Bacillus pumilus: one gene and its partner. The protein of the gene in region 2 interacts with the protein of the main gene of each other region in a pairwise test. Links are inferred from orthologs where the notes say so. Each region holds a gene or a part of one and is shown on either strand. Other genes may lie near its edges.

What was found. Proteins that work in one complex are often made in the same cells at the same time.
Region 1: the proteins of sufU (region 2) and GKC25_RS11775 interact in binary tests that used the Escherichia coli proteins (3 or more experiments, as listed by UniProt). The link is inferred for Bacillus pumilus from one-to-one orthologs.

Annotation. Positions count from the first base shown.
Region 1 is NZ_CP046128.1:2,315,579-2,319,512, forward strand. The notes cover bases 86-2,926. They hold GKC25_RS11775 (cysteine desulfurase family protein), read right to left. Parts: upstream 2,157-2,926; coding sequence 1,014-2,156; downstream 86-1,013. Other genes in these bases: mnmA (tRNA 2-thiouridine(34) synthase MnmA), read right to left, coding at 86-918; cymR (cysteine metabolism transcriptional regulator CymR), read right to left, coding at 2,175-2,594; GKC25_RS11785 (replication-associated recombination protein A), read left to right, coding at 2,803-2,926. Also shown: more of mnmA, read right to left, coding at 1-85; more of GKC25_RS11785, read left to right, coding at 2,927-3,934. UniProt on the Escherichia coli protein: Master enzyme that delivers sulfur to a number of partners involved in Fe-S cluster assembly, tRNA modification or cofactor biosynthesis. Catalyzes the removal of elemental sulfur from cysteine to produce alanine.
Region 2 is NZ_CP046128.1:2,844,930-2,852,870, forward strand. The notes cover bases 2,413-5,411. They hold sufU (Fe-S cluster assembly sulfur transfer protein SufU), read right to left. Parts: upstream 4,136-5,411; coding sequence 3,689-4,135; downstream 2,413-3,688. Other genes in these bases: sufB (Fe-S cluster assembly protein SufB), read right to left, coding at 2,413-3,671; GKC25_RS14595 (cysteine desulfurase), read right to left, coding at 4,125-5,345; sufD (Fe-S cluster assembly protein SufD), read right to left, coding at 5,345-5,411. Outside these bases: GKC25_RS14575 (type I restriction endonuclease subunit R), read right to left, coding at 1-1,267; GKC25_RS14580 (restriction endonuclease subunit S), read right to left, coding at 1,272-1,844; more of sufB, read right to left, coding at 2,274-2,412; more of sufD, read right to left, coding at 5,412-6,658; Fe-S cluster assembly ATPase SufC, read right to left, coding at 6,677-7,462; GKC25_RS14610 (hypothetical protein), read right to left, coding at 7,674-7,811. UniProt on the Escherichia coli protein: A scaffold on which IscS assembles Fe-S clusters. Exists as 2 interconverting forms, a structured (S) and disordered (D) form. The D-state is the preferred substrate for IscS.

The DNA of each region.
Region 1 (3,934 bases), 530 kb from region 2 along the record:
TGTGCATGTTAATTCACCATTTTCGCCGACAATATGAGGACGAGTCCAGCTGATATTGACGGCTGAAATGCTTTCAGAATATAAAAGTGGATTGTGGAAACCTTGTTCAACAAACAAGATATTTTGTTTCAAGTCTTTTCCAACGACAAACCAAGGATCACCGCTGCCGCCAATGCCAAGACCTTGGCGTTGACCGATCGTGTAATACATCAGTCCATCATGTTCACCTTTGACTTCTCCGTCCATTGTCTGCATCACGCCAGGCTGCGCAGGCAAATATTGACTGAGGAACGTTTTAAAGTTTCTTTCCCCAATAAAGCAAATACCGGTTGAATCTTTTTTCGTTGCTGTTGCGAGCTCTGCTTCTTTTGCCAATTCACGAACCTTTTTCTTCTCTAGATCACCGATTGGGAACATGACTTTATCAAGCTGTTCCTGAGTCAGCTGATTTAAGAAATACGTTTGGTCTTTGTTGGCATCAAGACCTCTTAGCATTTTGACTTCATCGCCAGTTCTGTCGACGCGCGCATAGTGGCCTGTTGCTAAATAATCCGCACCGAGTGACAATGCATGCTCGAGGAACGCTTTGAACTTAATTTCTTTGTTACACATGACATCTGGATTTGGCGTTCTGCCCGCTTTATATTCATCAAGGAAATATTGAAACACTTTGTCCCAATATTGCTTCTCGAAATTCACCGCATAATAAGGGATTCCAATTTGGTTACACACGCGGATGACATCCTCATAGTCCTCCGTTGCTGTACATACACCATTTTCATCTGTGTCATCCCAGTTTTTCATAAATATGCCGATTACATCATAGCCTTGCTCCTTTAGCATAAGAGCCGCAACTGATGAATCGACTCCTCCGGACATACCGACCACAACTCTTGTGTCTTCTGGTCTTTTTGTCATCTTCATCAACTCCATTTTCAATGAAACAGCATGTGCGTTTCGTTCTTCAGGTGCTTGGCTGTTTCATTTTTCACACACGAACAAAAGAGGAGCATTTATTTGGCTAAGCGTTTGACAACAGCTGCTATCTTGCGCGCCGCCTGCTTCACATGATCCTCTTCATTCCCAAGACCGAAGCTTATTCTGACTGAGGACGTCAGCTTGTCTGCTTCTTCGCCATACATGGCGCTTAACACGTGCGAAGGAAGGACGGATCCAGCCGTACATGCAGATCCACTTGAAACAGCAATTCCTTCCATATCTAAATTCACAAGTAACGATTCGATGGAAACGCCCGGGAAATGAACATTTAAAATGTGAGGCAATGTCTCTTTCGGGTGCCCATTGACAGAGAAATTGAGTGATTCCTCTTCGAATACTTGCAGCATGATTTCTTTGAGCTTACCATAATGCATGGCTTTTTCTCTTCTATTTTGCTTCGTTAATTGAACTGCTTCTGCAAGTCCAACGATCCCTGCCACATTTTCAGTGCCAGCACGGCGTTTTCTTTCTTGTTCTCCTCCGAATATTTGCGGAGAAAGTTTCACGCCTTCGTTTACATATAAAAAGCCTGTTCCCATTGGACCATTTAGCTTATGGCCAGAAGCAGATAAGAGATCAATATGAAGGTCTGCTACATCAATAGGCATTGTTCCAAACGCCTGCACGGCGTCTGTATGAAAATGAGCAGTGTGATTGTGTAAAAGCTCGCCAATGTCTTTGATTGGCTGAATCACACCTGTTTCATTATTGCCGTACATGATGGTCACAAGAATCGTATCATCTCTCAGTGCTTGTTTTAGTTGTTCAAGATGAATCAATCCAGTTTCATCCACATCTAAATATGTCACGTCAAATCCTAGCTTCTCTAGGCGTTCACATGTGTGCAGCACCGCATGATGCTCTGTTTTTGCTGTGATGATATGTTTTCCTTTATGCTGTCTTGCCATGGCCACACCTGTAATCGCCAGGTTGTCCGCCTCTGTTCCTCCGCTTGTGAGGATGATCTCCTGTGGTTTACAGTGTAATTCTCCTGCAATCACTTCTCTTGCTTCATCGAGCCACTTTCTTGCCTCGCGCCCATATGAATGAATACTAGAGGGATTGCCAAATATCTCTGTAAAGTAAGGCATCATCTTGTCCACAATACGCTGATCCATTGGCGTTGTGGCCGCATGATCTAAATAGATTCGTTCCATTTCCGGTACACCTCTGATCTAAATATAGAACATATACGCGTCTTGATTTCCGTCATCTGTGTAGCTTGCCAAGTCTTCAAGAGTTGTATTGTCTAGTACGTCTTTTACTGCATCACGAATCCGAATCCAAAGTTCACGCTTTGCTGGTTCTTCGTTTTCGATGACTTCGACAGGACTAATCGGTCCTTCTAAAACACGAATAATATCACCGGCTGTGATCTCGTTTGGTTCATGTGCAAGAACATAGCCGCCATATGCACCGCGAATACTTTTCACAAGACGGGCATTCCGAAGTGGTGAGACAAGCTGCTCTAAATAATGCTCAGACAAATTATTGTTTTGAGCGATTGATTTTAATGATGTGGGGCCTTCGCCATGTTTTTTGGCTAATTCGATCATGATCGTCAGACCATATCTGCCTTTAGTTGAAATTTTCAAGTTAAACACCTCTGCGTTTTCTATTCTATGTCATCAATTATTTTTCTGATTTCATATACGCTGATATATAGACCAAAAGCAATTATATCATACTTTCAGCCAACTTTCATTTGCCGGTTCTGAGCGCTTTAGGAGGACGCATCCCTTTTCTATTTGAAGAAATTTCGGTACTCTATACAAACAAGACATTGCTTTAGGAGAGATAATCATGAAACCTTTAGCGTACCGGATGCGCCCAAGTCATATTGAAGACATCATTGGGCAGGAGCATCTCGTTGGAGAAGGTCAAATTATTAGACGAATGGTCGAGGCAAAACATTTATCCTCGATGATTTTATACGGACCGCCGGGCATCGGCAAAACATCGATTGCGACCGCGATCGCTGGCAGTACAAGCATTGCGTTTCGGACGTTGAATGCAGTCATTCATAACAAAAAGGATATGGAAGCTGTCGCCGCTGAAGCGAAAATGAGCGGCCAGGTCATCCTTATTTTAGACGAGGTTCACAGGCTTGATAAAGGAAAGCAGGATTTCCTTCTTCCTTATTTAGAAAATGGCATGATCATTTTAATTGGCGCAACGACCGCTAACCCCTATCATGCGATCAACCCTGCCATCCGAAGCCGGACACAAATATTTGAGCTAAAACCGCTTGAAACAGAGCAAATCAAAGCTGCGTTAACAAGAGCGTTACAGGATGAACATCGCGGGCTTGGCGGTTATGAGGTGACAGTGAACGATGAAGCGATGAATCATTTTGCCAATGGATGCGGTGGAGACGTACGCTCTGCTTTAAATGCGTTAGAATTAGCTGTCTTATCGACAAAAGCAGATGAGGCTGGGCATATTATGATCACTCTTGCCGCAGCAGAAGAATGTTTACAAAAAAAGAGCTTCTCACATGATAAGAATGGTGATGCTCATTATGATGTCCTCTCGGCTTTTCAAAAATCCATTAGAGGATCTGACGCAGATGCGGCGCTGCATTACCTTGCCAGACTGATTGAAGCAGGAGACCTTGAAAGCATTTCAAGGAGATTACTCGTGATGGCTTACGAAGATATTGGTTTAGCTAGTCCGCAGGCAGGTCCTCGTGTGTTAAGCGCTGTTCAAACAGCAGAAAGAGTCGGCTTCCCGGAAGCACGAATTCCGCTGGCTAACGCAGTCATTGAACTGTGTCTTTCTCCTAAATCCAACTCGGCATATAAGGCGGTTGATGCGGCGCTGGGTGACATTCGCTCAGGGAAAATTGGTGAAATCCCTGTTCATTTAAAGGATGCTCACTACAAAGGAGCTACAGCACTCGGCAGAGGTGTCGATTACTTATACCCACACGATT
Region 2 (7,941 bases):
GAATCGTTTCAAGCATCCCTTCATTTTCGCTACCATTCCCAGTTGAACGGTGGGCTTCATCCACGATAAAAAGAATATTTTCATTCAGTGGCTTGAAGCTGTCCCGCGCTACATAACGTGACATTTTTTGGATACTTGTCACAATGATGTTCTTATCGCTTTTCTTCGTTAGTTTGCGATGAAGGTCTGAAATATTAGCTGTGTCACCCACCACACCAGTTTTCCCTTCAAAACCAGCAACAGGATCATAGGCTTTATAAGCATCTGCTGTTTGGTTGGTAAGTGCGATCCGGTCAACCAAGAAGATCACTTTATCTACATTAGATAGACGGCTTGCAAGCCACGCTGTCTTAAAACTTGTGATTGTTTTACCTGATCCAGTTGTGTGCCAAATGTATCCTAATTTACCACCATCATATTTAAAGTCAAACTTTCTAACTTTATCAAGTACACGCTTTGTGGCATAGACTTGATAAGGACGCATGACTTTGATACTTTCTTTGTTTTTTGTACCATCTAGTATCATGTAACGTGTTGCCAAATCATGAGCCATTGGAATGGATAACACTTTATCTGCAAACGTCTTCCATGATCGAATAGGGCGAGCATCATCTTCATTTTGCCAGTTGAAAGCAAAAGCTCGGTTAAAGTTTTCAAGTGGCGTATTTGCCATATAACGAATATCAAAAGGTGTCATCGCGATTAAAATCTGCAAAGTTGAAAAGATACCGCTGAATTGTTTTTCAGCTATATACTGTTCCATCTGATTTAAAGATTCCGTAGCGCTATGAAGTGCTTTCTTTAGTTCAATTTGAATAATCGGCAAACCATTAATGAGCAAAGTCACATCAAACCTGCGAGTCGTTTTACCATCAACAACTTTTGGCCGCTTAATTTGATTTACTACTTGATAAACGGTATTCCCGCCACCGACTTGGGCTTGGTCGAATACTGTCAAGAACACATGTCTACCATTATCAAGGTCAACTTCAATTTCAGAAACACCATTAACGCCATACAAAAACTGTCCGGCCTGATAAGGTGATTCGATACTAGTGATGATTTTCTTCACTTGGTTAAATTCAGTAACAGACAAGGGCTCATCTAATCGTGCGCTATTGTTTTGTTCTAGGATTATTTTAAAGTTATCCCAAAGTTGTTCGGTTGTTTTAATGTCTTTTTTGTATTCCCATTGTTTTACTCCACCGATTTTGGTCAAATAATCGATAACTTCATTTTCAAATGCTAATTCCGATTGACTTTTCATTTCATTACTCCCCCTTTAATGTTCCTTCTATTACCGAGCTCGTAAACTGCCCTATCAAGTCTGCGTATTGGCTTAACTTATTTTGTAGCTTCATTGTTTCTACGTAAATAGTGCCTATTTTCTTCTGTTCCTCAATCGGAACAATTGGAACGATCATTTCCCCAAGGGCACGAAGCGGAATTCTTAGAATAGGGCCACTCCCCTGTGCCCCCCTTTCTTTTTGCTGCTTCACATCTTTATGAGCATTAAACAAGTAAAGAAAATATTTCTTATCAAGTTGTTCACTATCAAACTCTATTTTCGTAAAGTTGAGGGACAACACTTTACCAACATTATTTTCACCAACAATTGTGGCTAGCTGCAATGAGTTACTGATAACAACATCACCTTCATTTAACGATAGGTTATTTTGAGGTTTTGCCTTTTCTTCAACAGCTACGTCCTCACGATGATAATCAGCTTCAAAAGACGCTTGGTCATAATACTTTATTTCTTGAGTTTCAAATTGCTTTTGTGCTCTTGTTGGATTAATACCGGGAACGAACGTTACGAATTCATTTAATTTACTTTTCTCCAATTAAATCGCCCCAAATCATATATATGATTTTTCGAAATATTATCATATTACAAATTAAAACACATCCAGATTGTTTCGTCAACGATAATATGAAATATTTCTATATTACATATTATCGTTTTTAAAAAAACATCTAGAAAACTATACCATAAGCGATTTTAACATTTATATAATTTTCTATTTTTATCATATGTTTGTAACTGGTGTGCTTAAGGTATCATCTTCAGACATAGTAATATGTACAAATAAAGGCACTCATGATTTAACCTACACATGCGCAATACTGCTTCTTTAATGAGGTTGTGGGGCATAAATCGATTAAAAAAACAGAGGACATTTATCTAGATATTACTGAAAAATAAAAGAAGACGAACTTCAAAAGTTCGCCTTCTACACTATTCAAACCCTTGTAAATAAAGGTTTTTAAATTTAACCAATCGAACCTTCCATCTCAAACTTAATCAAACGGTTCATTTCAACGGCGTATTCCATTGGCAATTCTTTTGTGAATGGCTCGATGAAGCCCATGACGATCATTTCTGTTGCTTCTTCTTCAGAAATTCCGCGGCTCATCAAGTAGAATAGCTGTTCTTCTGATACTTTTGATACCTTCGCTTCGTGCTCTAATGAAATGTTGTCGTTTAAGATTTCATTGTAAGGGATCGTATCAGATGTTGATTTGTTATCCATGATGAGTGTGTCACACTCGATGTTTGAGCGTGCACCCTCTGCTTTACGTCCGAAGTGAACGATTCCGCGGTATGTGACTTTACCGCCTTGTTTGGAAATCGATTTCGATACGATCGTTGAAGATGTGTTTGGTGCAAGGTGAATCATTTTCGCACCTGCATCTTGGTGCTGACCTTTACCTGCTAGGGCAATACTTAATGTCATACCTCGAGCACCTTCACCTTTTAGGATGACCGCTGGGTATTTCATTGTCAGCTTAGAACCGATGTTTCCATCAATCCATTCCATTGTCGCATTTTCTTCACATACTGTACGTTTCGTCACAAGGTTGAAGACGTTGTTTGCCCAGTTTTGAATCGTTGTATAACGGCAGTAGCCGCCCTTTTTAACGACGATTTCAACAACCGCACTGTGAAGTGAGTTTGTTGTGTAAACTGGTGCTGTACAGCCTTCTACGTAATGCACATGTGCGCCTTCATCAACAATGATCAGTGTACGCTCGAACTGACCCATGTTCTCAGAGTTGATACGGAAGTATGCTTGAAGTGGTGTATCTACTTTTACGCCCTTTGGTACGTAGATAAATGAACCACCAGACCATACAGCCGAGTTAAGCGCAGCAAATTTGTTGTCAGTCGGAGGAATGACTTTTGCCCAGTGCTCACGGAAGATGTCTTCGTTCTCTTTTAATGCGCTGTCTGTATCTTTAAACACAATTCCTAGATCTTCAAGGTCCTGCTTCATATTGTGATACACAACTTCAGATTCATACTGAGCAGATACACCTGCTAAATACTTTTGCTCTGCTTCTGGGATACCAAGCTTATCAAAGGTTTGTTTGATTTCTTCTGGTACTTCATCCCAAGAACGCTCAGAGCGCTCTGATGGCTTTACGTAGTACGTAATTTCATCAAAGTTTAATGCATTTAAATCTCCGCCCCATTGTGGCATCGGCATGTTGTAAAAGTGCTCAAGAGATTTCAAACGGAAGTCGAGCATCCACTGAGGCTCTTCTTTCATACGAGAAATTTCTTCAACGATCTCTTTTGTCAGTCCGCGCTCTGAACGGAAAATGGAAACGTCTTTATCAGAAAAGCCGTATTTATATTCACCAACATCTGGCATTTTTTTAGCCATCCATTTTCACTCCAATCTTATGATTTGCCGTTATCTTCGGCAGATGCGCCTTTTTCAAGCGCCTTCCAGGATAATGTTGCACATTTGATGCGGGCTGGGAATTTTGCCACTCCCTGCAGCGCCTCAATGTCACCAAGATCAATGGAATCGTCGTATTCTTTTCCTAGCATCATATCGGAGAAAATCTGAGACATTTTCAAAGCTGTTTCAATATCTTTCCCTTTAATTGCCTGCGTCATCATAGAGGCAGATGCCATCGAAATAGAGCATCCTTCTCCTTCAAATTTCGCATCAATGACTTTTTCGTCTTCGATTTTCATCGTGAGACGAATGCGGTCACCACACGTTGGGTTGTTCATATCGACGACAATGCTGTCGTTTAACACACCTTTGTTTCTCGGATTTTTATAATGATCCATAATCACTTGTCTGTACAGTGTGTCTAAGTTTACATTAAAAGACATTCGTAAAATACTCCTTTGTCTTACGGAGCGCTGCGATGAGCTCGTCAATCTCTTCTTCTGTATTGTACAGATAGAAGCTTGCTCTTGCAGTTGCTGATACACCAAGCCATTTCATGAGCGGCTGTGCACAGTGGTGTCCAGCACGAATGGCGACACCTTCCGTATCCAGAACAGTTGACGCATCATGTGGATGGACGTCGTCTAAGTTAAACGTCACAAGTCCAGCTCGGTGCTGCGGTCCATAAACAGTCGCACCATCAAACTCCTTAAAGCGCTCAAGCGCATAAGTGGCAAGCTGATGCTCGTAACGGCTGACTTCTTCCATACCAATGTCATTTAAGAAATCAATCGCTTTTCCTAGTCCAACTGCTCCGGCAATAATCGGTGTTCCCGCTTCAAATTTCCACGGCAGCTCTTTCCAAGTAGAATCATACAGATCCACAAAGTCGATCATTTCACCGCCAAACTCAGCAGGCTCCATATTATTCAAAAGGTCCTTCTTCCCGTAAAGTACACCGATGCCAGTCGGTCCACACATTTTATGCCCAGAGAATGCGAAAAAGTCACAATCTAGATCCTGAACATCAATTTGCATGTGCGGCGTGCTTTGCGCACCATCGACGACAATGATTGCCCCATGATCGTGGGCAATTTTGGCGATTTCTTTAATCGGGTTGATGGTTCCTAATACGTTTGAGACGTGTGTGACAGCGACGATTTTCGTTTGATGTGTGACCGTTTGCTTCACATCTTCAAGCGATAGCGTGCCGTCTTCCTGTAACGGAATGTATTTCAATGTGGCGCCAGTTGCTTTTGCTGCTTGCTGCCAAGGGATGATATTCGCATGATGCTCCATGTGCGTAATGACAATCTCATCGCCTTCTTTGAGGTTTGCTCTTGCATAGCTGATCGCCACTGTATTCAGTGCAGTTGTTGTGCCTCTAGTAAAAATAATCTCCTGGACAGATGAAGCACGGATGAATGCACGAACTTTCTCTCTCGCACCCTCGTATGCGTCCGTTGCTTTTGTGCCAAGGGTATGAACACCCCTGTGGACGTTCGAGTTGTAAGACCGGTAATACTCATTCATTGCATCAATGACCACTCTTGGTTTTTGAGAAGTCGCTGCACTGTCCAAATACACCAAATCATGTCCGTTCACTTGCTGATGAAGGATTGGAAACTGCTCACGAACGTCTTTGATATTCATTATTTTACTTTCCTTTCAATCACAGAAACGAGCTGCTTTTTAACTCCTTCAATCGGCAGTTCTTTGACGACTGGATTTAAGAAGCCATAAATCACAAGTCTTTCTGCATCTTCTTTGGATATCCCGCGGCTCATGAGGTAATACAATTGAATTGGATCGACACGTCCAACAGAAGCAGCATGCCCTGCTGTGACATCATCTTCATCAATTAATAGAATTGGGTTTGCGTCACCGCGTGCTTTCTCACTCAGCATGAGAACACGTGATTCCTGCTCTGCATTTGACTTCGTTGCGCCATGCTCGATTTTACCAATTCCGTTAAAGATAGAGGATGCTTGATCCTTCATCACACCATGCTTCAAGATATACCCTTCAGAGTTTTTACCGAAGTGGATGATGCTTGTTGTAAAGTTTTCTGTTTGATTGCCCCGGCCGACAACAACTGATTTTGTATCACCGAATGTACCGTCGCCCATGAGCTTTGTGATGTTTTCAGACACGACGTCTCCATCATTCATCAGGCCAAGCGCCCATTCGATTTTACTGTCACGGCCATTTGCCATACCGCGTCTGTTCACATAGACTGTGACGCCTTCTGCAAGGTTATCTACTGCACCGTAAGTGACGCGGGCATTAGCTCCTGTAAACACTTCAGACACGATATTGAAGATCGCTTCTTCTGGCTTTGCCGTACTGATGTAGTTTTCTACATATGTCACAGCACTATGGTCGTCTGCTACGACGATGACATGGTTGAACAAAGTCGTGTCGTCATTTTCATGCAGGTAGACGGCTTGAATTGGTGCTTCAAGTTCTACATTTTTCGGTACATAGAGGAAAGCTCCGCCATTGACTAAAGCAGCATGTAAAGCTGTTAGTTTATGCTCTTCTACTTTTACTGCATCTGTCATGAAGTATTTCTGCACTAGATCTCCATGTTCGCGAAGCGCTGTATGAAGGTCAGTGAAGATCACGCCTTTGTCTTTCGCTTCCGTTGAAAGAGACAAGTATGCTGGCGTTTGATCACGCTGAATGTAGACTGTCTTATCCGTGTCCTCTAAATCAATGAGAGATTTCACTTCTTCAGGAAGCTCTTCTAATGATCCAAATGGCGCACTTTCGACTGTATGCTGTTTGAAATTGGTTAAATTCCATTTAGAAATATTCGTTTTGTCAGGCTTTGGCATTGGAAGGTCTTCTGCTTTTTCAAGAGCCTGTAAGCGAAGGGAGCTCATCCATGCCGGTTCCTGATGCTTCTCGGAGAAGCTTTTGACATAATCTTGATCTACTGATAATTTCGTTTCTAATGTCATCAATAATCCTCCTAACGCTTACGCTTCTTGACCAACAGTTTCGTCTTCAATCCCTAACTCTTTTTTAATCCAGTCATAGCCTTCTGCTTCTAAACGCTGCGCGAGCTCTGGTCCGCCAGATTTCACGATACGTCCTTGCATCATGACATGAACGTGATCTGGTGTGATGTAGTTCAGTAGACGCTGATAGTGAGTGATCATTAAGCAGCCGAAGCTTTCGCCACGCATTCTGTTAATTCCTTTAGAAACCACTTTCAACGCATCGATATCAAGACCAGAATCGATTTCGTCAAGAATCGCAATTTTTGGTTCAATCATCATTAATTGAAGAATTTCATTGCGTTTTTTCTCCCCGCCTGAAAAACCTTCGTTTAGGTAGCGCTGCGCCATGTCTGGGTCCATTTCAAGGAACTCCATGTTTTCGTCCATTTTGCGGATGAATTTCATCAGAGAGATTTCATCGCCTTCTTCTCTGCGAGCGTTAATAGCAGAACGAAGGAAGTCCGCATTTGTGACACCACTAATTTCAGATGGGTATTGCATCGCAAGGAAAAGACCTGCTTGAGCGCGCTCATCTACTTCCATTTCAAGTACATCTTCGCCATCTAGCAAAATGCTGCCTTTTGTTACTTCATATTTAGGGTGTCCCATAATTGCAGCAGATAAAGTTGATTTACCTGTACCGTTTGGTCCCATTACTGCGTGGAATTCTCCACCTTTTATCTCGAGGTTTACACCCTTTAAGATTTCTTTCCCTTCAATCTCAACGTGCAAGTCCTTAATTGTTAATGTCGAAGCAGTCATATATCGATACCTCCAAAATAATCATTATTCTCAATTTATTCTCATTCTAATTTTATAACAAATTAAAAGTGAATACAACACATTCACGATATACGTGAGAGGATGCTCTCAAAATTCTAACAAAAAAAGCCGGTAGATAAAAGGATTTATGTCGAAAAGACTGTTTTCATAAAGAAAGGACGGGAAACTGTTCTCCCCGTCCCTGAGCTATTTAATAGCCTCGTATATTCATTTTTGCGAGCTGTCTTTTCTCATCTCGATAGGACTGCTCTCGTTTATATTCCACTTTCATCCGTAAGTCATGGTCTCTTTCGTACTCTGCATAGCTCATGCCATGAGCTTTATGCATGGCCTTTTCCATCTCGGCGGTATAATCCAATCCCAGTGTACTATGGTCCGAACAAATAATAAACCATTCCCTTCTTTGAGTGTAGCTTTATTATATCAAAGACATGCGGCTTCACTCAAAAGGGATATGA